3 regions of the Ureibacillus suwonensis genome follow, and region 1 is predicted to be linked to each of the others. Evidence: predicted binding sites of a transcription regulator. Region 1 holds the regulator's gene; each other region holds the start of a gene.
What was found. Region 1 encodes LexA, which represses DNA repair genes until DNA is damaged. Its sites were predicted from a motif close to CGAACATATGTTCG; they were not measured.
Positions count from the first base shown of each region.

Region 2: parE (DNA topoisomerase IV subunit B) is a predicted target of LexA. The motif match lies at 5,457-5,470, and genes of this name have one in related genera.
Region 3: uvrB (excinuclease ABC subunit UvrB) is a predicted target of LexA. The motif match lies at 4,880-4,893, and genes of this name have one in related genera.

Region 1 is NZ_JBHSNQ010000048.1:117,282-127,699, forward strand. Features, by position in the region: gene ACFPOH_RS04985 (DUF779 domain-containing protein) at 68-400, opposite strand; gene exaC (acetaldehyde dehydrogenase ExaC) at 400-1,920, opposite strand; gene tkt (transketolase) at 2,208-4,202, opposite strand; gene ACFPOH_RS05000 (DUF896 domain-containing protein) at 4,332-4,562, opposite strand; gene ACFPOH_RS05005 (YneB family resolvase-like protein) at 4,627-5,283, opposite strand; gene yneA (cell division suppressor protein YneA) at 5,283-5,615, opposite strand; gene lexA (transcriptional repressor LexA) at 5,784-6,401, shown strand; gene ACFPOH_RS05020 (gamma-glutamyl-gamma-aminobutyrate hydrolase family protein) at 6,452-7,201, opposite strand; gene ACFPOH_RS05025 (prepilin peptidase) at 8,623-9,375, opposite strand; gene ACFPOH_RS05030 (potassium transporter) at 9,403-10,110, opposite strand; gene ACFPOH_RS05035 (PilN domain-containing protein) at 10,107-10,418, opposite strand, start outside.
Region 2 is NZ_JBHSNQ010000190.1:24,379-34,796, reverse strand. Features, by position in the region: gene ACFPOH_RS15645 (GNAT family N-acetyltransferase) at 1-88, opposite strand, end outside; gene ACFPOH_RS15640 (DMT family transporter) at 269-1,105, shown strand; gene ACFPOH_RS15635 (glycoside hydrolase domain-containing protein) at 1,227-1,877, shown strand; gene ACFPOH_RS15630 (VanW family protein) at 2,360-3,289, shown strand; gene tlp (small acid-soluble spore protein Tlp) at 3,361-3,594, shown strand; gene ACFPOH_RS15620 (hypothetical protein) at 3,725-4,093, shown strand; gene ACFPOH_RS15615 (HesB/YadR/YfhF family protein) at 4,147-4,437, opposite strand; gene plsY (glycerol-3-phosphate 1-O-acyltransferase PlsY) at 4,466-5,068, opposite strand; gene parE (DNA topoisomerase IV subunit B) at 5,489-7,462, shown strand; gene parC (DNA topoisomerase IV subunit A) at 7,462-9,912, shown strand; gene ACFPOH_RS15595 (DMT family transporter) at 10,102-10,418, shown strand, end outside.
Region 3 is NZ_JBHSNQ010000013.1:6,864-17,281, reverse strand. Features, by position in the region: gene uvrA (excinuclease ABC subunit UvrA) at 1-2,751, opposite strand, end outside; gene uvrB (excinuclease ABC subunit UvrB) at 2,825-4,807, opposite strand; gene ACFPOH_RS01260 (IDEAL domain-containing protein) at 4,988-5,227, opposite strand; gene ACFPOH_RS01255 (competence protein ComK) at 5,574-6,095, shown strand; gene ACFPOH_RS01250 (YhjD family protein) at 6,050-6,430, opposite strand; gene ACFPOH_RS01245 (MbeD/MobD family mobilization/exclusion family protein) at 6,825-7,034, opposite strand; one part of gene prfB (peptide chain release factor 2) at 7,124-8,161, opposite strand; gene ACFPOH_RS01235 (hypothetical protein) at 8,160-8,360, opposite strand; one part of gene prfB (peptide chain release factor 2) at 8,163-8,234, opposite strand; gene secA (preprotein translocase subunit SecA) at 8,408-10,418, opposite strand, start outside.

The sequences.
Region 1 (10,418 bases):
CTCCAACGACAAACAAAAAAATAAGCTACCCCTTACAAATGTACAAAAAGGGCAGCTTATTATAATTTTATTCCGCTAATTTCTTTGCTTGGATGATAAAGGATTTATTTTCGGTGCTTTCCAGGGAAAAGGAATTGCCGATTCCATCGGCCACATCGATCACCATCTGCAGATGTTGCCAGTACGGGAGATTGGAACGATGCATGTAATAAGGCACCCCTTCCATAACCTCTCCAATCTGTTCATCCTGGCTGCTTAGATAGAAGTCCTCTTTTTTCATACAGATGGGGGAAGTTCCATCACAGCAACCTTCCGAATGAACAAATATGAGCTCTCCGTGTTTTGCTTTAAGATGCTGTATCATGTCCATGGCAACTTTTGTGGCAATGACTTTTCGCATTAGAAGAAGCCCATTGATCCTTTATTGTAACCGACTAAAATACATTTTGTTTGTTGGTAATGGCTAAGCATCATAAGATGGTTTTCACGGCCAATACCGGATTGTTTGTAACCACCGAATGCGGCATGGGCTGGGTATTGGTGATAAGTGTTCGTCCAAACGCGGCCTGCTTGAACGGCGCGGCCTGCTTTATAAGCCGTTTCAATGTTGCGGGACCATACACCGGCACCCAAACCATATAATGTATCGTTGGCGATTGAAATCGCTTCATCAAAGTCTTTGAATGTAGTGACAGAAAGAACCGGTCCAAAGATTTCTTCCTGGAAGATACGCATTTTGTTGTGGCCTTTGAATACCGTAGGCGCTACGTAATAACCGCCTTCCAATTCACCTTCCAATTTGTTTTGGTATCCACCGATGAGGCATTCCGCACCTTCTTGTTTACCAATTTCAATGTAAGAAAGGATTTTATCCAATTGTTGTTTGGAAGCTTGGGCACCCATCATGGTTTCAGTATCTAACGGGTTGCCAATTTTGATTGCTTTAATGCGTTCCATCACTTTTTCCATGAATTTGTCATAGATGGATTCTTGTACTAATGCACGGGATGGACATGTACAAATTTCTCCGGAGTTTAACGCAAATAATACAAAACCTTCAATGGCTTTATCTAAAAATTCATCATCTTGATCCATGATATCTTCAAAGAAAATATTAGGTGATTTTCCGCCAAGCTCTAATGTTACAGGTATGATGTTTTCTGTAGCATATTGCATGATGGAACGGCCAACTGCTGTTGAACCGGTGAACGCGATTTTTGAAATGCGCGGGTTTGTTGCAAGAGGTTTGCCCACTTCGATACCCGTACCTTGAACAATATTCAACACGCCTTTTGGCAATAAATCTTGAATCAATTCAAGCAATACACAAATGGAAGCAGGTGTTTGTTCAGCCGGTTTCAACACGATACAGTTACCTGCAGCCAAAGCCGGAGCGATTTTCCAAGCGGCCATCAGAAGCGGGAAGTTCCAAGGGATGATTTGTCCAACAACACCCAAAGGTTCATGGAAGTGGTATGCGACTGTATCTTCATTGATTTCACTGATTCCGCCTTCTTGAGCGCGAATGGCTCCTGCAAAGTAACGGAAATGATCAACCACGAGAGGGATATCCGCATTCAACGTTTCACGAACCGCTTTCCCATTGTCCCAAGTTTCTGCAACGGCGATCATTTCGAGGTTTTCTTCAATGCGATCCGCGATTTTATTTAAAATTTGTGCACGGTAAGCGACAGACGTTTTTCCCCAAGCGTCTTTTGCAGCATGCGCCGCATCAAGCGCCAACTCGATATCCTCTGCCGATGAACGTGGAACGGTTGTAAACACTTTTCCTGTCACCGGAGAAATGACTTCTAAATATTGACCTTTTACTGGAGGAACCCATTCGCCGCCAATAAAGTTTTGATATTGATCTTTAAAATGTACTAGAGCACCTTGTGTGTTCGGATTTGCATAAATCATGCGTTTCCCTCCAAAATTTATAGATTATAAGCCGTTGCAACTAGTCCGTCACAAAACTTATGAACCTATCATGCTCCTTTTTTTGAGAAAATGCAAACGTTTACGCTTATAAAAAATTTTATTAATATATTTTAAAAATCTGATAAAAATTTAATTTTACGCATAATATATTTAAGCGGAAATATATTAAAATAATAATTATTTAAAATAATTTTAAAATAATAGCTATTCAATATTGCTTGTTCAATAAAAAAAGCATCCCCTCAATGGAGATGCTCTTTATATTTTTATAAGGATTTTACTTTATTCACGATATTTTCAACAGTGAATCCGTATTTTTCCATCACAACTTCCCCAGGAGCGCTCGCACCGAACTTGTCGATGGCAAGCACGTCTCCATCAGTGCCGACGTACTTGTGCCAACCCAATGAAGAAGCCATTTCAATCGCCAAGCGTTTTGTCACGGCTTTAGGCAATACGGACTCTTTATATTCATCGGATTGTTTATCAAAACGGTCGATGGAAGGCATGGATACAACCGATGCATCGATTCCTTCTTCACGCAACTTTTCTTGGGCCTTAACAGCCAAAGAAACTTCGGAACCAGTGGCAATTAAGATTGCATCCGGTGTTTCTTTCGTTGCCGGTGATACGACATAACCACCTTTTGCAACGCCATCTTTCGCCAATGTTGCCGTATTCTCAAGCACAGGCAAGTTTTGGCGGGACAATACTAGGACTGTTGGTTGGTCTTTTGATTGAATCGCCAGTTTCCATGCTTCACGGGATTCGTTGGCATCCGCCGGGCGAATCACTGAAACATTCGGCATTGCACGGAATGAAGCCAAATGTTCAATCGGCTCATGGGTTGGGCCATCTTCACCAACAGCGATGGAATCATGAGTGAACACATAAGTGACCGGCAATCCCATTAATGCGGACAAACGGACAGCTGGACGAACATAGTCGGAAAATACAAAGAATGTACCTCCAAATACGCGTAATCCGCCGTGTAATGCCATTCCGTTTAATGCAGCGCCCATTGCAAACTCCCGAACACCAAACCAAATATTGCGCCCTTCCGGCGATTGTGCTGAGAAGTCGCCGCCGCCTTTGATTGTTGTTTTGTTGGAACCTGCCAAATCGGCGCTTCCACCGAAGAAGTATGGGATTTTTTTCGCTAAAGCATTGATCGCTTCACCGGAAGAAGAGCGGGTCGCAATGGATTTGCCAACTTCATAAACAGGAAGCTCTGCATCAAAGTCTTCAGGAAGTTCACTATTCATTGCTTGAATGAACTGTTTTGCAAGTTCCGGATACTCATTTTGATATTTTTCAAATGTTGCATTCCATTCAGCCTCAGCTTGTACTCCAATTGCTTCTATGGCCGTTTTGAATGTTTCGTAAACTTCTTCCGGAATATCAAATGGCTCATGGTTCCAGCCGTAAAATTCCTTCGTCAATTTAAGTTCGTCCGCTCCTAATGGCGCACCGTGGACGTCGGATTTGCCTGATTTATTTGGTGAACCGTAGCCAATGATTGTTTTAACTTCAATTAATGTAGGTTTCCCTTTGGATTGTTTCGCTTTTGCAATGGCTTCATTGATGGCATCCACATCTGTGCCATCTTCCACACGCAAGTAATTCCAGCCGCACGCTTCAAAACGTTTTTGAATATTTTCAGAAAACGCTTTTGAAAGGTCGCCGTCCAATGAAATGTCATTGGAATCGTAAAGGACGATCAATTTTTCAAGTTGCAGATGTCCGGCCAATGAAATCGCTTCGCCAGCGACACCTTCCATTAAATCTCCGTCACCACAAAGGGCATAGGTATAATGGTCGACTATATCGTACCCCGGTTTGTTGTACATCGCTGCGAGATGGCGCTCAGCCATTGCCATACCTACTGCCATCGCAATGCCTTGTCCAAGGGGACCAGTCGTAGCTTCCACTCCTACAGTATGGCCGTATTCAGGATGCCCTGGCGTTTTTGAACCCCATTGGCGGAAGTTTTTAATTTCTTCCATGTCCAAGCCATATCCGCTTAAATGAAGCAAGCTGTATAACAACATGGATCCATGACCTGCGGAAAGAATGAAACGGTCGCGGTTGAACCAATTCGGATTTTTCGGATTATGGCGCATTTGTTTCGTCCACAATGTATAAGCCATTGGAGCCGCACCCATTGGAAGTCCTGGATGCCCTGAGTTCGCTTTTTCAATCGCGTCAATGGATAAAGTTCGGATTGCATTAATTGCTAATAAATCCGCTGTAGTTGTCATTTTTTGACATCCTTTCTCGTGCTAAAAATAGTTCCGTATTCAGTTTAGACAACATTTCCATAGAAAACAATCTATTTTTTAGGAATATTGTGTGTTAGCTTACATTTATTTGACATCACCAGGACTTCGTCAATTTAATCGGTTGCGGCGAAGTTGTTTTATTTTTTCCGGTGTAACATCATTTCCTTCAATATCAAAAATTTGCACGTTTTCGATGGTCTTTCTGAAAGATTCCCGGAAAGACTCCAAATATTCCTTCCGAAGCAATGTTCGCTCTTTTGCTTCCTCTTCCGTCAATTTGCCCTCTCTTGCTTTTCTTGTTAATTCATTGATACGGTCGATCTTTTCTTTTGGTAACATTCAATCACACCTTTCCCTTTCAATACAAAAAGAATATGAAAAAAAGACCCGAAGTGCAAGCAGATTAGCCTTCAAGTCTTTCTTTATATTCCATATATCTGCGGTGAACGGTTGCTTTGCTCACATCATATCCCAATCCTCTTAAAGTGGATGCAATTTCTTGAAATGTCAACCCCTTTTCCCGCAGCTTGACAATTTCTTCAACAGGAACTTCAATCCGGCCCCTTCCCTCACGATTATGTTTATTTTTGAAATTCCGTTCGGGACGATATCCGTTTTCAACGGCCCGGCGCATTCCCCGCTGAATTTTTGCATTATGTATTTTCCGTTGATACTCCTCTACAATCGCTAATATTTTCAACAGCATTTCGTCCATTTCGTTCAATTTCAATGGACCGGCATCATTAAGGGAATATACATCCGTCTCGCTTTTTTTAAGCAAATGCAGTACCGCTACCCGGGCATGTCCACGGCCTAATCGGGTTTCATCCTGTACGAAGACAGCAGAAATTTCATTTTCCGAAATATAATCCAGCATTTCAAGCAGTCCATCACGATCAACATCATAACCGCTGTGGCAATCTTCAAATATATTATCCACACGAAAGCCCAAACTTCGGGCATATCGTGAAAGCTCTTCCTTTTGCCGTTCCAGGGAAGTTTCCTGTTCAGCTTTTTCCGTACTTACTCTTGCATAAATAACCGCCTTGTTATTTCCCATTATCGTTTGCTCGCTACCTTTACTGATTGAATTTCATCCTCTTCATTAATGGCAATATAGATCGCATCTTTCGGAACCGGGATCATCAACGTTTCTCCGGCAATGATATGTTCTCCGTCAAGATTGTTTTCAACCGCCACCATCCGAATCCAATCCTCTTTCGTCAAATTTCCTTTATAGCGATCCGCCAATGTCCAAAGGGTATCGCCTTCTTTGATTGTAATTTGTTCGAAAGTCAATTCCCCTTCATCTGTAATAAAAATATAAGCAATTATGATTAAAGAAACAATAATCAGCACTTTTAAGTAATGATTTCTTTTTAACCAAGCCATAATTTTCTTCCCCTTTTACGAATGTTTGTTCCGAATATCTGTTCTTACTTTAATACGAACGTACGTTTTTGTCAAGAGTGTTTTTCGAACTTGTGTTTGCATTCTCCGAGATTCATTGCTATACTATATGTAAAATATGTAAAACTATTCACATTAGAGGTGACCACGATGGAAAAGCTGTCAAAAAGGCAAAGAGATATTTTGGAATTTATAAAGAAGGAAGTTCGGGCAAAAGGATATCCTCCATCCGTTCGGGAAATAGGTGAGGCGGTTGGGCTTGCCTCCAGCTCAACAGTACATGGTCACCTTACGCGCCTGGAACAAAAAGGATATATCCGAAGAGACCCGACAAAACCTCGGGCGATTGAAATATTGGATGGTGAAGAAGAACCGCAAAAACAATCAGTAATTCATGTGCCATTGGTTGGCCGGGTGACTGCCGGAAGCCCAATTACAGCGATCGAGAACATCGAGGAATACTTTCCTTTACCTGACGCATACGGAACAAGCAACGATCAATTATTCATGTTGGAAGTGATGGGGGATTCGATGATTGAAGCAGGGATTTTGGACGGGGATTATGTCATTGTAAAGAAAACATCCACTGCGAATAATGGGGATATTGTAGTTGCCATGACCGAAGAAAATGAAGCGACCGTGAAACGTTTTTATAAGGAAAAAGACCACTTCCGCCTTCAACCGGAAAACTCGGCGATGGATCCGATTATTGTGGATAAAGTGACCATCTTGGGAATCGTTGTTGGTTTGTACCGAAGATTTCATTAATGAAATAAAAAAACTCGCAATCTCTTAATTGGAATGCGAGTTTTTTTATTTTATTTTTTTCTACAGGCATGAACAAATGCTTCAAATAACTTCTTTGAAACCTCTTCGCCGCAAATGGCCAATTGTTCCGGATGCCATTGAACGCCCAGACAGAACGGAGCCGTTTGATGTTCCACCGCTTCCACTATGCCATCGCTTGATACTCCGACAACCCTGAGATCTGCCGCAACATCCTTAATCGCCTGATGATGGAAGGAATTTACTGAGATTTTGTCCGATTGAACAATTCGGCTCAATCGGCTTTGTTTTTGAAGCTGTACAAAATGGGACGTTTCAAAGCGGGGAGAGGTTTGGGAATGAAGGAGAACCTTTCCTTCCAATTGATCATAAATATCCTGGTAAATGGTTCCCCCAAGCGCCACATTCAATACTTGCAAACCACGGCAAATGGCAAGAATCGGAATATGGTGTTGGATCGCCAGTTTTGTCCATTGGATTTCCCGTTCATCCCGTTTCGTGAAGACCCTTCCCAACTTTGGAAGCGGTTCTTCTCCAAAGAAAATTGGATTGATATCCCCTCCGCCGGTAAGCAATAACCCATCAATTGTACAAATCATCCGGTCGCCAGCCGATTCTTCGGCATATGGCAGGCAGACTGGGACTCCTCCCGCATCCACCACCGCTTTCACGTACGCCTCATTAACCTTATATATCCCATCATCCCAATCCAACGTGATGCCAATTATCGGTTTTATGCAGGTTTCCTCCTTTATGGCTAAAATATTCCTGACCAAAGGCAAAGAGTTTGAACATTTCTTACTTTAAATGCTGCATATTCCGATTGTTTTCGACATCTTTTGCTTCATAGTGACAAAGGTTTGACAGAAAAAAGATTCATTTTTACTAATAGAGATTCGGACCGGAATAGAGCTTTCTGCTTACAATGGGAAAAGAGCATCTTCCAATTCCATAAATTATTATTTTCACTATAGCAATATTTAAAGATATTTCTTTTTCAATCACTAATAATTCTGTTAATTAATAGTTTTTTATTATAATATAACCAGTTCATCAAAAATAATAGGTCGTGCGGCCTTTTGGATTTTTAGAAAAAGTTACTATTTATCCATAAATACTATTAAGTAATTTTATACCATTGACGGTAATATTGAGAAATTTTATATTCATTATGTAAGATGTCTGTACTACTCCGATTCGAAGATCATTCTTCGACAAAAGTAAGACAGGCTATACATAATGCTGGGAGGTGTAGTCATGGAATTAGTAGGAAACTTATTACAATTAGTACTTGGTTTACTTAACAGCCTTTTAGGCGGTCTTCTTTAATCCTGACAAACAGAAAGTTTCTTTATAAGCTTTCTGGACAAGCTGTTCTTTATTTCAATTTGGAATACCCAGCTTAAGCTTTTAGCTGGCATAAGTAAGATATGGGATGAACTTATGCCGGCTAATTTTCTTTTCAGGTCAACATGCAAATGATGTCGACAAAATTCATCTTGCATAGTAAATCCTTCATCATCATATTTTTGAATTTTTTATGAACCATGTTTGAAGAGCCTTTTCTGATTGACAAAGGCCGTAAGTTGAATACTGTCTCTCTTTCCAATTTATAACAAGTTCCCTTTTATACATAACATCCTTTAAAAGGATCAAAGAACAGAGAAAGGGCAGTTACCCTTAAAATCAGTGTTCCAATTACACAATCCAATCAGTTTGCTGGTATAAAGTCCCTATCGGAGAGGTTGGGGCTTGTACCAGCTACTATTATTTTTGAAAAATCTCCCAACAACATAATTCTTTATGACTATTCATAGAGAAACATTACTTTATCATCTTTGGTTAGCTCATCAAACCATATGAATTTTCTGTTACAATATTACGCTTTCTTTATTGTTTTTACCATTTTTACGCTTATAATGTCAACATGGAAATTTTATTCGGTATCCGTTTCTTTTTGTCTTCAAATCTTATTAGCCCTGCCCATCTTCAACGAATAGCATAAACTTCTGATTTTCGTTTCACCGCTTATCCGCTTTTTGAATTTTTCCGGAAACCCTTCAAAATTCACACCATTGCATTTTCCAATAAAAAAACACCCCAAAAGTCAGCTTTTCCAGTCCAACTTTTGGGATGCGGATTCATCATCTATCCATTATCCACCATATTATTAAAGCTCCAAATCAGCAGAGGTTTCTACACTTTAAAACAAATTCCAATACCATCGGATCATTGCATCGCCGTAAAAATATACAATGATGGCCGCAACGGCAATGGATGGCCCAAAAGGAACCGGGACTTTGCGGCTTTGCTTGCGAACTTTGATTACAATGATTCCAACAATCACGCCAATAACACTGGCCAAAAACAATGCGAGCAATGTCTTCACGGTTCCCAAAACCAGCCCAATTAAGAAAAACAGCTTAATATCGCCTCCACCCATTCCGCCTTTTGAGATCACAGCAATGAAATATAAAATGCCAAATCCGGCCGCAGCACCGAGGAGGGAATCCCACCACGGTTCAAGGGGGGAAGCGATACGGCCGATGATCAGAAAAGGCAGAAAGAAAAGAAGCACTTTATCTGGAATGATCATGTATTGAATATCCGAAACGACGATTATGGCCAATAATGAAATGAAAAAGAGTGCAACGGCCAGTTCAATCGATAGTCCAAGCAACAGATAACTCCATACGAAAAGCACTCCGGTTAGTAGCTCTGTTGCTACATAAATGGGTGATATTTTGGCGCCGCATGTCCGGCATTTTCCATGTAAAAAAATGTATGAAAACACCGGAATCAAATCGATGGCGGTTAACCGTCTTTGACATTTCGGACAATGGGACGGCGGCGTAATGATGGACTCCTTTAACGGAACACGAAGTCCCACAACGTTATAAAACGAGCCTAGCACAATCCCAAACAGGAAGAAAAAAACAGAATACAAAATATCCATAAAAGCGCTCCTCACAATTCCAATCGATTACACATCCCCTTCATAATAGAAGGTTGTCACTTGGATTGTTGCTTCGATGCTGTCTTCCGGATTTTCGGCGAATTCATTTTCTTCACCTGGCAATGAAAAATCGATGATATCGATGTGCATGATACGTTCAATTTTTTCAATTTCTTTAATAAAGTTTACTAAATGCTGAAAGTCCGGAGATTGTACGTCAATTTCAAAGGTGATTAATTTCAATTCTGGCGGCAAGGATTCATTATCGATCGGAGAAACTGGTGCTTCATCTGATTCTTCTTCGTTTTCTCCTTGAGATGTTCCTTCATTTTCCCCATCACTTTCATCCTCTTCGGCAGAAGCATCCGGCCGGTCAAATCCGGAATCAGCAACAAGCGTATCATAGTTGTTAAAATCGATGGATAAAATTTTTGTTCCTGAGACGTATTGAGTTTCTTCTATATTTAATACCAAATCGTCCAAGTTTCTTGTTTGAGGCACTTTTTTCCGCATTTCAAAAATTGTTGCCTGATCGAGGTTTTTCGATGCGTTGATCTCCTCGATTTGCTGCTCGAGCGATGATATTTCCGAGCGGGTTGATTCAATGGACGATTCAAGAGATTCAACCTCTTCTTTTTTCGGCAGAATTATATAATAGTAGAAAGCAAATAACAGTGCTGCTATGAGGACGATCAACAATAAAGTGGTCGAATTTTTCCCACTTAATGACTTCATTGGTTACCACCTCCAGCAGCTAAAGCATTTTGATTGATCAACAAAGTAAATTTGACCGCATAACGTGGAATTTCATTGAAATTCGCTTTCCCTTCCACTTCCTGATTGCCAAGCTCAAAATGCTCTATGGATGAAACTTGTGCATCAAAGAAATATGTACTGCTTGATAATCGGGATAAATATTTGGAAATATCACTTAATGTTTCAAAATCCATGGACACTTCCGCCGTTTGCGCATCAAAGGCATATTCCCTCAAATAAGAATGTCCGGGCTGCAAACGAATCGTTTCATCAAGAATCGGTGAAAC
Region 2 (10,418 bases), on a different contig from region 1:
AGATCGGATGATTTTTGTCCACCAATTTTATGATTTTCATCGGCGCCGTTTCCTTTCCATCGTTGTACATTCCCTTGTATGTTACCATATGGCGACATCCAAAATCACTCGCTTTTGTGGGGCTTTTTATCGGAAAATGGGGTAAGCAAAATTCTGAAAAAAGAAAATCGGAGAATAAATGATGGAGATTATTGAATGTTTAATGATTGAATTTTTTATGCAACAGCACCTAAAATAGGATGGACTACATCTAGAGAGGTGCATACATATGTGGATAGGGGCGGCATTGGCCACAATGTTTTGCTTTGGAACGAATAATATGATTTTCAAGTGGAGTACGACAAAAGGGTACTCGAAAATACATATCCAGCTTTATTTTTATTTGATCGCCTTTTTGTTGGCTTTGGGCTATGGCCTGATGACGGGAATCCATGCAATGAACTTGGCGACAATCGTTCTGGGGGCATTGATCGGCATATTAAATACGAACGGCAACATCCAAATGTCCAAAGCCTTCGAAAAAGGGCCGGCAAGCATCACCAGTTCGCTCATCAGTTTGAACACCATTATTCCGATTTTAAGTGCCGCGTTGATATTCCATGAACATATCACCGTTTTGCAATGGACGGGCATTATCATCATGTTGTGCTCCGCCGTGGTGATTCAATATTCGCCTTCAAGCAATGTGCATGCGGAATATTTGCCTTGGATGATCAGAATTTGCCTCGCCATTCTGTCATTAGGGATTCTAGGAATTTTGATGAAAGCATCGACTTATTTGCATATTGAGCCGCTCAATACTTTAATTTGCATGTATGGCGGCGGGGCGGTTTATTTGATTGCAAATAGTCTTGTCCAAAAAGAAAACTGGCAGCCTTCCGAATTGAAAGTGGGCGCCGTTGTCGGTTTGTTAAGCGTGATCGCCTACAGCTGCTATTTCTTCGCTTTGCAAAAAGGAATCGCAAGCATAGTTTTCTCCATCGTTTCGTTAAGCTGTTTGGTGGTCGTTTGCGGAAGTTGCCTGATCTTCCACGAAAGGCTCAAAACTTATCAGATTATTGGTGTTATCACCGCGCTGTTGGGCATCATTTTTACAAAAATATAGGATTGGGTGATTGTCATGACGTGAGGGCTGATTCGGCCCTCATTTTTCATTTCCATGAACAATTAATCAAGTTGTTCAATATATATAAATATGGAAACATAAATAGAAAAGAGGTACGCAAGTGGTTACTTATCATTGGGGTGTTGATTCATCGCAAAAAGTGACGACAGACCTTTATAATTGTGTTTTGAACAATTACGGGAAGCCGGAGTTTTGGGGAAGATATTTGACCCGTGTCGAAGGGGCATCAGAAGGTTTGGATCGGGAAGAAATTGAACTGCTCCATAATAGTGGTACAAAATTGCTGCCAATCTACAACGATTTTAAAAGAGCGGTAGGGGAAAATGAAGGAAGAGTGGTGGCGATGTTTGCCTCTTATCATGCAAAAAGGCTTGGCATCCGGAAGGGAACACCGATTTTCGCCAATGTCGAACGTTTTTTTGATGTGGATGGCAGTTGGATCCGTGGATATGTCAATTACATGTATAATACGGATTTTAAACCGGGCTTTTATCACGATCCGACGGAAGGAAACTTTGCAAAAGCCTATTGCGAGGCGGTCAATCAAGATCCGTTGGTGGCGAATCAGGCCATCTTATGGAGTGCGGAGCCTGATCCGGGGGTGACAAAAGCACAATTGGCCCCAAAATTTGATCCGGCGAAAGTGCCTTGTGAAGGAAATGTCTGGATTTGGCAATACGGAAGAAATTCAAGAACATGTCCTATTGATACGAACTTGGCGGACAGCCGTTTATTTGAAATGTTATATTAGATACAAGGATTTTGTAAATGAAGTTTACAAAAATAATTGTAAACATGTTGATGAAATAAACGCTGTTCAACAGTTATAGGAAAAGGTTAGGGGGAATTTTTATTTGTTATGGGAATTTTCCCTTTATTCAAGTAATCAAATTTGATATAAAAAGCAAATTTTTAATAATAATACAAAGAATATGCGGGAAGAATCGTTCAGCATGTTGAAGGAAGATTAAACAGCCCATTCGAAACATCCGGAAGCATTTCGGCAATTGCTTCCGCTACAGAACAAGAACTTGGCACTATGCAGGAAATCGCCGATGAAGCCCAAAAGATGGTCCTTGAATACATCCACTCAGAAATTTAAATTTTATTCTGGACTGCCAGCAAATTTTCATTCCAAGAAGGCGCAAGAAAATATCGCCTTCTTTTTTTGTATGAGTCAATTGAATCGGGGAACAATACATAACAAAAAGATTGGGTTGTGTGGAACCATTGATGAAAAGAAGTTTAATCCTTTTGCTATTACTGACCTTTTTCAAGCAGCCGGTTGCAACCGGTGCTTATTTTGACTCGATATTGCCACTTACCGGAGAAAGAAAGATCGATCTCATTGATCCTTATACCAAAGAAGTCATACACACTTTTCATCCTGAAGATTATTGGATTGAACTGGACGTAAGGATTTTCAAGGAAGAAGTGGAAAATTGGATTCAGGAAATTCAACCAAAATATTTTAAAGAAATGACACTGGATCGGATTGATACCGATGGCGAAATCATCAAAGGCACACCGAAAACGGAAATCAATGCCTCCTTATTGACTGAAGAGGTATTAAAGCGGGCTTTTACAGGAGGCAGAATCGAAATTCCGTTAAAAGTGACCGAAAGCAATTATCGGCCAACGGATGTGCCTCATTTGAAGGAAGTGGTGATTGCCACTTATACCACCCGTTTCAACCCGAATCAGACGGGCAGAAGCAAAAATATCGAAATTTCGGCGGCCGCCATCCATAATGTGATCGTCGGAAGCGGGGACAAATTCTCTTTCAATTCCATCGTGGGGCCAAGAGAAATTGCCAATGGCTATCAAATGGCTCCGGAAATTGTCAACGGAAAGTTGGTCATGGGAATCGGCGGGGGAATCTGCCAAACTTCATCCACTTTATTCAATGCTGTTGATCAGCTGTCAGTGGAGATCATTGAAAGACATCATCATTCAAAGGATGTGGGATATGTCCCAAAAGGGAGAGACGCAACGGTTTCCTTTTATGGGGGATTGGATTTCCAATTTATTAATACGACGGGAGTCCCTTTCCTCATCCAAACGTATTACAGGCCGGGTTCCCTTACTGTCGTTATCAGGACGTCCAAAGAATATGCGGAATTGATGCAAAATGAATTGGCAAAAAACGATGAATCCCCTTAAAATTTCATTTCATAGTTCCTCTGAATCAACTCAAAATAAGACTGAACAATAAAAAAGGAGGAGAGATGGCAATGACAAACCGCAAACCGAAACCTGACGACCGTTCCGATAATGTGGAAAAATTACAGAACATGATTCAAAATACAATCGAAAATTACCGTGAAGCAGAAGCAAGTATGGAATTTGCCGGACCTGAAGAAAGAGAAAAGATCAAAGCGAAAAATGAACGGCGAAAAAAAGCGATTGAAGGTTTCCGAAAAGAAGTGAAGGAAGAAGCGGCTGCCCGTGAAAACGGGGAAGTCTAATGATCATATGGAAACTGGCGACTGGCCAGTTTCCTTTTTATTTTGCAATTGAAATTTCTTTTTTTATAATTAATATTGTGTTTGAAAATAGATTTCGAAAACTGTGAGTTTTTTTGGGGGGGAATTCAGGATGAATATGGTAGAAACGCTTATCAATCAAAGCCAAAACGTCATGGAACTGATGAAACAATTGAAAAAGGTTGCATCCAAGAAAGGAAGCAAACGGGCTGAATTGATTGAGAAATTCACTGCCAACCATCATTCATTTAATGTTTATACATATGCCAGCGAGGAAGCGAGACAATCGAAGGAAGTGGATACATTAAAACTGAAGTTGGATGAATTCAGCAGCCAATTCGATGCAGCCCGTTATGAAGATGACGGGGAAGTGAATGTAGAGCAAGTGCATGTTTTATATAAGGAAGTGCTGGTCGCGTACAACGATATGGTGATTGCCCTTGGGTACGACAAACATGTGATTGATATTGAGAAATTTTAGTCCAATAAAAAAAGAAGCGGATCTTTTGGCGCGCTTTCGGATCCGCTTCTTTTTTAATTTTTATAACTATATTCCAGTTCCTCCGTTTCCGGATTGACAGTAACGTATAAATCATGTTCATTGAAAAACCATACATCATCTTTTTCAATATAGAAATGGATATCATCAATGACCGTTTCAATGCCGATATCATGGGGTTGTTCCCGATTCATCCCAAGGGAAAAAGCTTCATGAAAAGGAGATGAACCGCCATAGCGGGCATAAAACCGGATATAATCACCTGCCGTTGCTTCCATTTCTTCCTTGAACCAAGATAATGCTTCCTCTGAAATGACGATTTTCATTCCCCCAACCAAATCCTTTCAAGTAACATTATAACCATTTCACTTTCGGCTCAGTGCCTTCCTTGATGCGTTTAATATTGGAGCGGTGGCGGTAGATAATGAATGACGCCAATATCACAACCATTATAAATAATGCATAATCACCTGTCACAATCCAATAAATAATACTATAAACGACGGCGATGAGCGAAATGAGCATGGAAGACAAGCTGACGATTTTGGTGATTTTTAATAGAATCAAAAATCCAATCACAAGGAACACAAAGAATGGCCAGGAATATCCAAGCAACACCCCTCCGGATGTGGCGACGGCTTTCCCGCCCCGGAAACCGGCAAATATCGGGAACATATGTCCAAAAGCGGCGATTGCCCCCAAAATAAGAGGATGCACGCCGGTATCGCTGAAATAAGAGAAAGTCGGCAATAGCGTAGCAATGGTACCTTTTAATATGTCCATAACGGTTACAACAATTCCCGCTTTTTTCCCTAACACTCGGAAAGTGTTGGTGGCTCCTAAATTTCCGCTTCCATGTTCCCGGATGTCTGTTTTATAAAAAATTTTTCCAATCCATAAACCAGACGGAATCGAACCGATTAAATACGCACAGATGATTGCCAATACATTAATCATATCTTGATTCCTTTCAATTTTTACTATTTTTTTAGCGATAATCATTTTACACTTTTTCGCTTCTTTGAGAAAGTGTAATTTCTCTTTTTCGGCATTGATGAAAAACTTTTTCAAAAAAAACGGTGATAAAAGGAGGAAATTGTGAACTATATCGGGAATGAAAGAAATGTTTTATTTATTATATATGGTATACAAAGTAAAATAAATAACTGCAAAATCATCCGTCGAAAAGACATTTTCGATATTCTCGAATCGTAAATCTTGAAAAGTGTACGGGTTTTCTTCATAAAACTCCTTTTTTATTTGAAAGGATTTGTTAAAATGATAAAGATGCTCTAACGTGCTAGTTATTGACAGATGCGTATATTCTCAGTACGATTAGTGATACAGAACGGATGTTTGTATGTGGAGGGATTACTTTTGGCAATAAATCAACCGGAACTCAGATATGATGCTGATGCCATTCAAGTATTGGAAGGTTTGGATGCAGTACGGAAACGTCCAGGGATGTATATTGGATCCACTGACAGCCGGGGACTTCATCACTTGGTTTATGAAATTGTCGACAATGCGGTCGATGAAGCCCTTGCCGGATTTGGATCGCATATCATCGTAAAAATACATGAAGACAATTCGGTCAGCGTGCGGGATTATGGCCGCGGAATGCCAACCGGAATGCATAAATTGGGGAAACCCACTCCGGAAATCATTTTTACGATTTTACATGCCGGAGGGAAGTTTGGACAAGGGGGATATAAAACAAGCGGTGGATTGCACGGTGTAGGATCTTCCGTTGTAAATGCCCTTTCCAAATTTCTTGAAGTCACTATATATCGTGACGGGAAAATCCATCGCCAGCGTTTTGAAAATGGCGGAAAACCGGTGACGACCCTTGAAATCATCGGGGATACAAAAGAAACGGGAACACTGGTGCATTTTCTTCCGGATGACACGATTTTTTCCACGACAAAATTCAATTATGATACATTGGCGGAACGTCTTCGGGAATCCGCTTTTCTGTTAAAAGGATTGAAAGTGGAATTGATCGATGAACGGGAAGAAGGAAAGCATGAAGTATTTTATTACGAAAACGGCATCCAGGCGTTTGTGGAATATTTGAATGAAGAAAAAGATGTCATGCATCCCGTGAAATATGTGGAAGGGATTCATGATGAAATCGAAGTGGAATTTGCCTTTCAATTCAACGACGGCTATTCGGAAACGATTTTATCCTTCGTTAACAATGTGCGCACCCGCGATGGCGGCACCCATGAAACGGGGGCGAAGGCGGCTTTGACACGGATTTTTAATGAATACGCCCGCAAAGTAGGTCTATTGAAAGAAAAAGACAAAAACCTGGAAGGATCGGATATTCGCGAAGGCCTTTCAGCCATCATTTCCGTCCGCATTCCGGAAAGTTTGCTGCAATTCGAAGGTCAGACAAAAAGCAAACTTGGAACGCCGGAAGCCCGTACGGCAGTGGAGTCTGTATTATCCGAAAAATTGCTTTATATTTTAGAGGAAAATGCCGAATTATCCGCAACCCTTGTCCGCAAGGCGATCCGTGCCCAACAGGCCCGTGAAGCGGCGAGAAAAGCCCGCGAAGAAGCTCGAAGCGGCAAAAAGGGCAAAAAAGAAAAAACCATTCTTTCGGGCAAGCTGACGCCGGCCCAATCCCGCAATCCAAAAAAGAATGAATTATTCCTTGTGGAAGGGGATTCGGCAGGTGGATCGGCAAAACAGGGACGGGACCGTACTTTTCAGGCCATATTGCCTTTACGGGGGAAAGTCATCAATACAGAAAAGGCAAAACTGACGGATATCATGAAAAATGAAGAGATTGCAACGATCATCCATACGATCGGTGCAGGCGCAGGTCCGGACTTCAACATTGAAGATGCGGCCTACGATAAAATTATCATCATGACCGATGCGGATACAGATGGCGCCCATATCCAAGTGCTGCTGCTCACGTTTTTCTACCGTTACATGCGCCCATTGATCGAGGCGGGAAAAGTGTATTTGGCGTTGCCGCCCCTTTATAAAGTGTCTAAGGGCACCGGCAAGAAAGAAATCATTGAATACGCTTGGACAGAACGGGAGTTGCAGGAAAAAATCAAAAAAGTCGGGAAAGGGTACGTCATCCAACGTTATAAAGGTCTCGGTGAAATGAATGCGGACCAGCTTTGGGAAACGACGATGAATCCTGAAACAAGAACCCTGATCCGCGTGACGATTGAAGACGGTGCCCGGGCAGAACGCCGTGTGACAACATTGATGGGAGACAAGGTGGAACCACGCCGCAAGTGGATTGAATCCCATGTAGACTTTGGGATGGAAGAGGATACGAATACATTGGTACCTGATTTCATCCAGTATAAGGAGGAAGAATAATGGCGCTAACCGAACGATTTCACGAACTGACTTTGGAAGATGTAATCGGTGACCGCTTTGGCCGTTACAGTAAATACATTATTCAAGATCGTGCCATTCCTGATGCACGGGATGGGTTAAAACCGGTGCAACGGAGAATTCTTTATGCGATGTATCGGGAAGGGAACACCCATGATAAACCATTCCGAAAATCCGCCAAAACGGTCGGGAACGTAATCGGGAATTACCATCCCCACGGGGATTCTTCCGTATATGAAGCGATGGTGCGCCTCAGCCAGGACTGGAAAGCCCGCTATCCATTGATTGAGATGCACGGAAACAATGGTTCCATTGATGGCGACCCTCCCGCAGCGATGCGTTATACGGAAGCCCGCCTTTCCGCATTGGCAATCGAAATGCTGAAAGATATCGATAAACAAACGGTCGATTTTGTTCCAAATTTTGATGACCAGGATGTGGAACCGACAGTACTCCCTGCGAAACTGCCCAACTTGCTTGTGAACGGTGCCACAGGGATTTCTGCCGGTTATGCCACGGATATTCCTCCCCACAACTTGGCGGAAGTGCTGGATGGTGTATTGATGCGGCTTGATCGTCCGGATTGCACCGTGGATGATTTAATGACTGTCATCAAAGGGCCGGACTTTCCGACTGGCGCCATCATCGAAGGGATTGATGGCATCAAAAAAGCCTATGAAACTGGAAAAGGAAAAATCATTATCCGTTCCAAAGTGACGATCGAACCGATCAGAGGCGGAAAAGAACAAATTGTCATTACAGAAATCCCTTATGATGTCAATAAAGCTTTGCTTGTTAAGAAAATCGATGAAATGCGCTTTGACAAACGGCTTGAGGGAATTGCGGATGTACGGGATGAATCGGACCGGACAGTGGGGCTTCGGATCGTCATTGAGTTGAAAAAAGATGTAGATGGGGAAGCCATTTTAAACTACCTTTATAAAAATACGGATTTGCAAATCACGTATAACTTTAATATGATCGCCATCCATAATCGCCGTCCGACTATGATGACGCTTCCACTCATGCTGGATGCATATATCGATCATCAAAAGGATGTCGTGACAAGAAGAACGAAATATGACCTGCAAAAAGCAAAAGATCGGCTACATATCGTTGAAGGATTAATCAAAGCATTATCCATACTTGATGATGTCATTCAAACCATTCGTTCTTCCAAAGATAAGAAGGATGCCAAAAACAACCTGCAAGTGAAGTTCCAGTTTACGGAACAACAGGCGGAAGCGATTGTCAACTTGCAACTTTACCGTTTGACGAACACAGATATTACGCAATTGCAAAAAGAGCATGAAGAATTGCAAAAAACAACTGAAAAGCTGACAAAAATATTAAGCAGCGAAAAAGAGTTAATTAAAGTGATCAAAAAAGAAATTCTGGAGTTGCGTAAACAATTTGCCGAGCCCCGCCTTTCCACAATCCAGGCGGAAATCAAAGAGATCAAAGTATCCCTTGATGTATTAATACCAAGTGAAGATTTTGTTGTGACCGTGACAAAAGATGGCTACGTAAAGCGGACAAGCCTTCGTTCCTATGCGGCTTCCAGTCCGGAAGATATTGCAATGAAGGAATCGGATTATTTGCTGTATGAAAACACATTGAATACACAGCATTTTCTTCTCATCTTCACGAATAAAGGAAATTACATTTTTCAACCGGTTCACGAACTGCCGGAAATTCGTTGGAAGGACTTGGGACAACACATATCAAGCATCGTTCCTATTGAAGAGGGAGAAAAGGTTGTCGGCGCCGTTGGGGTTGAAAACTTTGAGGATGAAAATCTCTTCATTTTAACAGCGACAAAACAGGGGCAAGTGAAATTGTCGAAACTTAATGAATATCAAGTAACCCGTTACTCAAAACCGATCAAAACGATGAATTTGAAAAATGATGATGAAATGATTTATGCAAACTTGGTGACTCCTGGAAAAGAAATCATTCTTACTTCATATTTGAGTTATACAGTTCGATTTGACATTGAGGAAATTCCGGTAACGGGAATAAAAACAGGAGGAGTAAAGGGAATCAATCTAAAAGACGAAGATTTCCTTGCGGCTGTCAATGTCATTGAAGAAAATTCCGAGAAAGATGTGATTGTCGTTACCCAACGCGGAGCCATCAAACGGATGAGTTTATCGGAAATTGAGCAAACGGGAAGAGCCAAACGCGGATTAGTCATTTTGAAAGAATTGAAGAAAAATCCTCACCGCATTTTTGATGTTTCTGTTGTTCATCAAGACGATACGATCGTGATGTCAACAATCAAACAGGTTCAAGAAACAATGGCAGTATCGGATCTTCCGATTTCCGACCGCTATTCGAACGGCTCACTGAAATTTGATGTAAATAGTGATGGCGATTTATTGTTTGTGAAGATCCTTCATCCCGAACAAGATGAAAATAAAGAACAATAATCCATATATGAACCAATGCCGTCCGCCGTTTAGTGATGAGAACCGGAAAGAATAGTGATAAAGAAAAATATTTTGACAGGATTTTTGCCGTCTAGATCATATCCGGATTCTAGGCGGCTTTCATTGTCATTGAAAAAAGTAAGAAAAGGTTTTACTATTTTTATATGGATAAATCTGGAGGAGTATAAGATGGGAAAATTCTATTTAACTTTTGAAGCGCGTTCGAAAGGGATTTTCTTAGTGATTATCGCCGCGTTGTTTTGGGGCATTTCCGGAACTGTTTCCCAGTATATGTTTCAACATTTACATATCAATACAGAATGGTTTACCACCTGCCGCCTGTTGCTTGCCGGATCCTTGTTGTTAGCGATTGCTTATAGAAATGAGGGAAACCACATTTTTGACATATGGAAGCAAAAAAGGGATGCCATCCGGTTAGTGATTTTTGGAATTGTCGGGATGATAGGAGTCCAATATACATATTTAACGGCCATCGCCCATGGCAA
Region 3 (10,418 bases), on a different contig from region 1:
GCCTGTTGCGACCACCGTGCCGCCTTTGTCCCCGCCTTCCGGACCCAAGTCGATAATATAATCCACCGTTTTGATCACGTCCAAGTTATGCTCAATCACTAGCACTGTGTCACCATTTTCCACCAGGCGCTGCAACACCGAAAGCAGTCTTGCAATGTCGTCCGTATGAAGTCCGGTCGTCGGCTCGTCCAAGATATAGAAGGATTTTCCTGTTGAGCGGCGATGCAATTCAGAAGCCAGCTTCACCCGCTGCGCTTCCCCACCGGACAAGGTTGTGGCAGGCTGTCCCAATTTCATATAACCGAGCCCGACATCCACCAATGTTTGAAGCTTCCGGTGGATTTTTGGAATGTTTTCAAAAAACTCCGTCGCTTCTTCAATGGTCATATCCAATACATCGGCAATGTTTTTGCCTTTGTATTTCACTTCCAACGTTTCGCGGTTGTACCGTTTTCCATGGCAGACTTCACATGGAACGTACACATCCGGCAAGAAGTGCATTTCGATTTTGATGATGCCATCGCCGGAGCAGGCTTCGCACCGTCCGCCTTTGATGTTGAAGCTGAATCGGCCTTTCTTATAGCCGCGCACTTTCGCTTCATTCGTTGAAGCAAACACTTCGCGGATGTCATCAAATACGCCTGTATATGTGGCCGGGTTGGAACGGGGCGTGCGTCCGATTGGCGACTGGTCGATGTCGATCACTTTGTCCAAATGTTCAAGGCCGGTGATTTCCTTATGTTTCCCCGGTTTTGTTCTTGCCCCATTCAATTCATGGGCCAGTTTTTTGTATAAAATCTCATTCACCAATGTGGATTTTCCGGAGCCGGATACACCGGTCACCGCCACAAACATGCCCAATGGAATGTCCACTTTGATGTTTTTCAGATTATTTTCCGCGGCGCCTTTAATCGTAATTTTACGGCCATCCGGTTTTTTCCGGTCGCGGGGCAGTGGGATGAATTTCTTGCCGCTCAAATATTGCCCTGTGATGGATTTTTCATTATTCATCACTTCTTCCGGCGTTCCGGCTGCCACTATTTCCCCGCCGCGGGAACCGGCTCCGGGACCGACATCGATCAAATAATCCGCCGCAAGCATCGTATCTTCATCATGTTCCACCACAAGCAACGTATTGCCAAGATCCCGCATTTGTTGCAACGTATGGATCAATTTGTCATTATCCCGCTGATGCAATCCGATTGATGGCTCGTCCAGCACATACAATACCCCTGTGAGCCGTGAGCCGATTTGGGTCGCCAAACGGATGCGCTGGGCTTCTCCCCCGGATAACGTTCCGGCTGTGCGGCTCAATGTCAAATATTCCAAACCGACATTCAATAAAAACTCCAGGCGGTCCTTGATTTCTTTCAAAATCAAACGGGCGATTTGCATGTCCTTATCCGATAATTGAATATCGGAAAAGTATTGATACAGTTCCGCAACGGATAAATCCGTCACTTCCGAAATATTTTTTCCGTCAATTTTGACGGCGAGGCTTTCCGGTTTTAACCGTTGCCCCTTGCAGGTTGAACATTTCTGCTCCGTCATGAATTTTTCCATCGTCTCCCGCACCCAATCGGATGTGGAATCCCGGTAGCGGCGTTCGATGTTGTGCACGACGCCTTCAAAGACAATATCTTTATTGTGGACGCTGCCATATTCGCTTTCGTAATAGAAATGGATTTTTTCCCCGTTCGAACCATATAAAATGATGTCCAATTGTTCCTTCGGCAATTGGGATACCGGCACGTCCATCGGAATGTTGTAATGGCTGCACACCGCTTTCAGCAACTGCGGGTAGTATTGGGAGCTTGTCGGTTCCCATGGCGCGATGGCATTTTCTTCAAGGGTTTTATTCCAATCGGGAATCACCAAATCGATGTCCACTTTTAATTTGGAGCCAAGTCCATCGCACTCCGGACATGCCCCGAATGGACTGTTGAAGGAGAACATGCGCGGTTCCAGTTCCCCAATGGAAAATCCGCAGATGGGGCACGCATGGTGCTCGCTGAACAACAATTCCTCATGCTCCATCACATCCACGACGACCCGTCCATCGGCAAGTTTCAGCGCCGTCTCCAACGAATCGCTCAACCGCGCTTCAACGCCTTCTTTGATGATGATGCGGTCCACCACCACTTCGATGTTGTGCTTTTTATTTTTATCCAGTTCAATGTTATCATCCAAGTCACGCAGTTCCCCATCGACGCGGACACGGACATAGCCCTGTTTTTTCAAATCTTCCAAAAGCTTCGCATGCGTTCCCTTTTTCCCGGAAACCACCGGCGCCAACAGCTGCACCTTTGTCCGCTCCGGATATTCCATAATGCGGTCCACCATTTGTTCAATCGTTTGGGATGTAATTTCAATTCCATGAGTCGGGCAGACCGGCTTCCCGATGCGGGCAAACAACAAGCGCAAGTAGTCGTAAATTTCCGTTACCGTCCCCACCGTTGAACGGGGGTTGCGGCTTGTCGTTTTCTGGTCGATGGAAATCGCCGGGGACAACCCTTCTATGGAATCCACATCCGGCTTGTCCATTTGTCCCAAAAACTGGCGGGCATAGCTGGACAAAGACTCCACATATCTACGTTGCCCTTCCGCGTAAATCGTATCAAAGGCCAAAGAAGATTTCCCGGAACCGGAAAGGCCCGTCAACACGACAAGCTTGTCCCGGGGAATCGTTACATCAATATTTTTCAAGTTATGGGAACGTGCACCTCGCACGACGATTTGCTTATTTTCCACATTCGTCACCTTTCTGTTTTCGAGTAGCGGGGGATTTCCCTTCCCCCTTGTTCTTTTTGACCGGACCATTCTGTCACATCTCTGATTTCAATTCAAAAATGGTATCCCGCAATTCCGCTGCCCGTTCGAAGTCCAGCGCCTTGGCAGCTTCTTTCATTTCTTTCTCCAATGCTTCAATTAATTTTTCCAATTCGGATTTCGTCAATTTCTTGCCTTTTGTCACTTTTGTAATATATTTTTCTTCCTCTTCCGCCGCATGGGTTGCGCGGATCAGTTCCGGAATTTCTTTTCGGATCGTTTTTGGTGTGATGCCATGTTCCTTATTATAAGCTTCCTGAATGGAACGGCGGCGTTTCGTTTCTTCAATGGCTTTTCTCATCGAATCCGTGATGGTATCGGCATACATGATGACATGGCCATTGGCGTTCCGGGCTGCGCGCCCAATCGTTTGGATCAAGGATGTTTCCGAGCGCAGGAACCCTTCTTTATCCGCATCCAGAATCGCGATCAATGATACTTCCGGAATATCCAATCCTTCCCGCAGCAAGTTGATGCCGACAAGCACATCATAAGTCCCTTTTCTCAATTCGCGAATGATTTCGATCCGCTCAAGGGTTTTGATTTCAGAGTGAAGATAGGCCACTTTGATGCCCATTTCCTTCAAATAATCCGTCAAATCTTCCGCCATTTTTTTCGTCAATGTGGTCACAAGCACCCGTTCATTTTTCTTCGTCCGCTTTTGAATTTCATCCACCAAATCATCAATTTGGCCTTCAATTGGACGGACGTCAACCGTCGGATCAAGCAGTCCCGTCGGCCGGATGATTTGTTCAATCATTTCCGGACAATGCTCTTTCTCATACGGTCCAGGCGTTGCGGATACATAAATGGCTTGATGGATATGCTGTTCAAATTCCTCAAATTTCAACGGGCGGTTGTCAAGGGCTGAAGGCAATCGGAAACCGTAATCCACCAACACTTGTTTCCGGGCCTGGTCGCCGTTATACATGCCCCGGATTTGCGGCAATGTCACGTGGCTTTCATCCACAACAATCAAGAAATCATCCGGGAAATAATCCAGCAACGTGTACGGAGTGGCTCCCGGTTCCCGCAATGTCAAGTGGCGGGAATAGTTTTCGATGCCGGAGCAGTAGCCCATTTCCCGCATCATTTCCAAGTCGTATTTTGTGCGCTGTTCCAAACGTTGCGCTTCCAGGAGTTTTCCTTCCGCTCTGAATTTTTCCAGTTGTTCTTCCAACTCTTTCTCGATGTTTTCAATGGCCTTTTTCATTTTGTCTTCTCTTGTAACGAAGTGGGAAGCCGGGTAGATGGCGACGTGATTGCGGTCCCCGATGATTTCTCCGGTCAATGCATCCACTTCCCGGATACGGTCGACTTCATCCCCGAAAAATTCGATGCGGATGCAATGTTCATCCCGGGAAGCCGGGAAGATTTCCACTACGTCCCCGCGCACCCGGAACGTACCACGCTGGAAGTTCACATCATTTCTTTCGTACTGGATGTCCACTAACCGGCGGAGCAGCTGATTCCGCTCGATTTCCATCCCTTTTCGGATGGACACCACCATCTCGCGGTACTCGTCCGGATCCCCTAAACCGTAAATGCAGGAAACGGATGCCACAATGATGACATCTCTTCTTTCAAACAACGCGCTTGTGGCGGAGTGGCGCAGTTTATCAATCTCGTCGTTGATACTGGCATCTTTTTCGATGTATGTATCCGATTGCGGCACATACGCTTCCGGTTGATAGTAGTCGTAGTAGCTGACGAAATATTCCACTGCATTGTTCGGGAAAAACTGTTTGAATTCGCTGTATAGTTGTCCGGCGAGGGTCTTGTTATGGGCAATGACCAACGTCGGTTTATTGACTTCCTGGATGACGTTCGAAATGGTGAAGGTTTTCCCCGTTCCTGTCGCACCGAGCAGCGTTTGATGCTTTTTGCCTTCCCGGATGCCTTGAACAAGCTGGGCAATCGCTTTTGGCTGATCGCCACTCGGCTGATAGGGAGCGTGCAATTCAAAAGTATCGGCCATATTTCACTCGTCCTTTCCCAATATGTCGTATGAATATTTTAGCATATCCTACTGTAAATATCATTCATTTCGCGAACGTACATTCTGAAAAACGTGTTTACAGGCACAAAAAATGCCGCCTTTTGCATGCTTGTATAAGCTTGTGCAAAAGGCGGCTTTTTTTATATGGATAGTGGTGGCTCAGTTCAGTGACTCCTGCAACTCATTCAATTCCTTCGCATATTTATGGAACGCTTCTTCATTTCTTTCATCCAACGCCTGATCGATGAAATCCCTTAATTGTTCAATCCGATGTAATCTTTGTAATCGGTTCAAGAACAAGTCTACGTAAATTTCGTTCAACAATTTTTCAGAATCGTTTACTGCTGGATTTGACCCTGCTGCACTAGAGAAGTTTGCGTAAAAATTATTTTTATCCATCGATATCACCCCGATTCCTTTTTTCTATTATAAAAAATCGGGTGTGAATTTTCAATATTTTTAGAAAAATAAAACTCTTGCAGTATAATTTTAGTCATTTCTACTTTCTTTTTCCTTTTTATTATGTGTAAAAAAGCATATATGTGCATGAATTCACTTTTTGATTTTCCGCATCATTATGCGAAATGGAATGCCGAAATTTTGATTTTGGTCGCAAAAACGGGTTGAAATATCGTTTTTCAGTTTATTCTGTATTTTCAAAAATTTGTATTGATTTTCTAGCACTTTCCTATTATTATGATATTAGAACTACCAAATTACCATATTTTTAGAAAGGGTGAAAAAAATGGCTGATTTGAAAGATTTCGATTGGTATTACATTACTCCTAATACGTATGTCGTAGAACCTGTCGAGTATAACGGCAAATCTTGTTCACGGGTCTATGACAAATTCGAAATTTTTTACATCGATAAGAAACCGCTGAAACTCCTCAATGACACTTTCAGAAAGCTGGGCACCACTTACAAAGCGTCTATGGACTTTTCAAAAAGGTTTTTGGGGAAGGGGAAACATAAAGTTCCAATCGTTTTGTCTTATGATCAACCATACGTCTTTTTACCGGTCCTATCACCCTCTTCTTCAAAAAATATTTGGATTGCGCAACATGCGATTATTAACATCCGAAAAGGCAAAGATGGCACCATCATCACTTTAAAAAATGAAGTGGAAATCGAATTGCCCATCCACTACACTTCTTTCTGCGCACAATACGCATGTGCCACAATGCTTCTAAAATATGCGTTAAAACAGAGAAAGCTTTTTCAAAGGGAACTGGATTTTCTGGATGACCCGGATGATGACAAATAATCATTCAACAATTCCTCAACACGATTTCGCAACCGGATATTGGAATACCTTCTGACTTCGGAAACCTGCTTGTAATAAAACAGGTATTCTGTGAACAGGTCGTCCCTTTTCCCTTGAACGACCTTTAAAGAATTCTTTTTCAAATAGGATTTGGTGTTTTGCAAATCTTTCTCGGCCAACTTTTTGGCTTCTTCAATCAAGTGTACATACGGCCGCTTTAATTTAAACGGACCTTTCTCTATAAGTTCATAATCTTTTTCCAACACGATGAGCAACATCGGCAAATAAATGGCTGATTCCAAATACGGCACAGCTTCAATCGGGATGTGCGCCATACAAATTCCTCCCTGATAAAAATCTTTGGATAGGAACAAATGTTCTATTTCTATTATAGAACATATTCCATGAAAAATGCAATTGTGGATTTGTTGGGGAGAAGCAAATTTGATCAAAATACATAACTTTCTGAAGAGGGTGTGATTCGGAGCTCACCCAATCTTCCCCCTGTAAAAAGGGTGGGCTCCGTGTTCATATGAAATGGCTGCCTGAAAGTGGATTGATATCGACTTTTTGGCAGCTTTTTTCTTTTTTAAATGGAGGGTGCGGTTTTGAACTATGGGAGGCCACTTTGTGGGGATAAAATCCATTATTGGTGTGGATGCTGCCTAAATGGGGTTAGATGATGGTTTATTTAGTGAGGATGAAGGGGGATTGGGGGATGAAGGGCATTTATGGGGGAGCGTTTCGTGCAGATTCACTCTCAACTCCTGCCAATGCATATTTCACTTGCGCGGATAGCACCTCTGCTTGCTCGGATAACTCCTCGACTTGCCTGGATAACTCCCCTACTTGCCCGGATAACTCCTCTGCTTGCTCGGATAGCACCTCTGCTTGCTCGGATAGCACCTCAAATCCCATCACCACTTGCACAAATAACATCTTTCAATGTGCTTCGCCAAAATTGGCTCCTATTCAAACAAAAAAACGTGCAGAACCATCCATTGATTCTGCACGCTTTCAACCATCCATTATTTTTTCGATGCGATTTGGGAGCGCAAATATGCGTTAATAAACATGTCAATCTCGCCATCCATCACCGCTTGGACGTTTCCGGTCTCCACATTCGTGCGGTGGTCTTTTACCATGGAATATGGATGGAACACATATGAACGGATTTGGGAGCCCCATCCGATTTCCTTTTGCTCCCCGCGGAGTGCGGCCAATTCTTGCTCCTGCTTTTCAATTTCCAATTGATACAATTTCGCTTTCAACATGTTCATCGCTTTTTCGCGGTTTTTGATTTGGGAACGTTCCGCCTGGCAAGACACCACAATGCCTGTCGGGATGTGGGTGATGCGGACAGCGGAATCCGTCGTGTTGACGTGCTGGCCGCCTGCACCAGTGGAACGGTACGTATCGATTTTCAAATCTTCCGGACGGATTTCGATTTCAATTTCATTATTGAACTCAGGCATCACTTCGCAAGAAACGAAAGAAGTATGACGGCGGCCGTTTGCATCGAAAGGCGAAATGCGCACGAGGCGATGCACCCCTTTTTCCGCCTTCAAGTAACCGTATGCGTTATGGCCTTTAATGAGCAATGTCACCGATTTGATTCCGGCCTCATCCCCAGGAAGATAATCCAGCGTCTCCACTTTGAAGCCATGTTTTTCCGCCCAACGCGTATACATGCGGAGAAGCATGGAAGCCCAGTCCTGGGATTCCGTACCGCCTGCTCCCGGGTGAAGCTCCAGGATGGCATTGTTTTTATCATATGGTTCGCTTAATAAAAGCTGCAACTCAAAGTTTTCCAATCTTTCCTCGAACTCTTTCAACTCCTGGACGAGCTCTGCCTGCAAATCTTCATCCGGCTCTTCTTTCAACAGTTCAAGGGTCATTTCCAAATTTTCTTGAGTGGAAGATAAATCATTCAGTTCATTCACGATGGATTTTAAACTATTGACTTCATTAATGATGCTTTGGGCTTTGTTTTGATCATCCCAGAAATCCGGCATCATCATGATTTCTTCCAACTCTTGAATGCGGGCTTCTTTGTTTTCTAAGTCAAAGAGACCCCCTGAAATCCGCCAATTTTTCGGCTGTATTTTCCAACGTGTTTCTCACATCTGATAATTCCATAAAAGTTCCTCCATTTATCCATTTGATTTTGAATAGGAACAATAGCGGCATCCCGCCGCCATGCACATCCTCACGAAACAAAACCGCGCCATCGGAAAGATGACAACGGTTTTGGATAAATACCATTGTACGTAAAACCTGAATTTCACAAACCCATCTTATGCAAAATCACATTAGGATATTGCGCCATGGCAGTTTTTATATTTTTTGCCGCTGCCGCATGGACATGGGTCATTTCTTCCGATTTCCTGTTTTTTGCGGATTGGTTGGCGTTTCGGCTTTTCGCCGTCTTCTTTCGGATTCACCGCTTGTCCTTTTGCCACTTCTTCACGTTCCAAGTTGCTGCGGATTTGTGCTTTCATCGCATATCTTGTCACGTCTTCGCGGATGGCGGCAACCATATCTTCAAACATCGCGAAACCTTCTTGCTCATACTCACGCAACGGATCTGTTTGTCCATAAGCGCGGAGGTGGATACCTTGACGCAATTGGTCCATTGCGTCGATATGGTCGATCCATTTCGTATCGATGGAACGGAGCAAGATGACTTTCTCGAACTCGCGCATGCGCTCAGGCGTCAATTCTTGTTCTTTTTCGTTATAGCGTTCAATCACTTTATCGTAAATAAACTCGATCATTTCTTCAGGGGATTTATCTTGAAGATCGTTCACCGTAATCTCGCCTTCATCGAGGAGATTGGCTTTGATATAATCTTCCATCGCCTTGAAGTTCCAGTCATCTTTATTGCCTGCCGTATGCGTATGCACCATGTTTTCGATGGATTCGCGGATCATGTTTTCCACCAGTTCGCGCATGTTTTCGGATTCCAACACCGCGTTCCGCTCTTTGTAAATCACTTCCCGTTGTTGGCGCAACACTTCATCGTATTGCAACAAACGTTTACGGGCATCAAAGTTGTTGCCTTCCACGCGTTTTTGGGCGGATTCCACCGCTTTGGACACCATTCTTGACTGGATCGGCTGGGAATCGTCCATCCCCAATTTCGTCATCATGGCTTTCATGCTGTCGGAACCGAAGCGGCGCATCAAATCATCTTCAAGGGACAAATAGAATTGGGATACCCCAGGATCCCCCTGACGTCCGGAACGACCGCGCAACTGGTTGTCAATACGTCTGGATTCGTGGCGTTCTGTCCCGATGACCGCAAGTCCGCCAAGCTCTTTGACCCCTTCGCCGAGCTTGATGTCCGTACCACGGCCGGCCATGTTGGTCGCGATGGTCACGGCGCCTTTTTGTCCGGCTTGGGCGATGATTTCCGCTTCCCGTTCATGGTTTTTCGCATTCAATACGTTATGCGGAATTTTATGTTTTTTCAACATCTCCGAAATGATTTCAGAAGTTTCAATGGCCACCGTACCCACAAGCACCGGTTGCCCTTTGGCATGGCGTTCCGCAATGTCTCTGACCACCGCTTCAAATTTCCCTTTCATTGTGGCATAAATGAGATCCGGTTTGTCGATACGGGCAACCGGTTTGTTTGTCGGAATCACCACAACGTTCATATTGTAGATATTGCGGAATTCCTCTTCTTCCGTTTTCGCTGTACCGGTCATACCGGCCAATTTTTTGTACATACGGAAGTAGTTTTGGAAGGTAATCGTTGCCATTGTCATGGATTCGTTTTGGATTTCCACGCCTTCCTTCGCTTCAATCGCCTGATGAAGCCCGTCGGAATAACGGCGTCCTTTCATCAAACGGCCAGTGAAGCTGTCGACGATGATGACTTCCCCGTCTTGCACCACATAGTCCACATCCCGGTGCATCGCCACATGGGCTTTCAAGGATTGGTTGATGGCATGGAGCAAGCGGACATGGGACAAATCGTACAAGTTGTCGATACCGAACGCTTTTTCCGCTTTCGTAATACCGCTTTCCGTAAGTGTAACGGTTTTTGTCGTTTCATCATACGTGTAATCTTCATCTTTTTTGAGCATGCGGACGAAAGCATTCGCCTGAACATAAAGTTTGGCGGAACGCCCTGCATGTCCGGAAATGATCAACGGTGTTCTCGCTTCATCGATCAAGATGGAGTCCACCTCGTCGACAATGGCGAAGTTTAATGGCCGTTGCACTTTATCCTCTTTATAAAGCACCATGTTGTCGCGCAAATAGTCGAAACCAAGTTCATTATTGGTGCTGTATGTAATGTCCGCTGCATAAGCC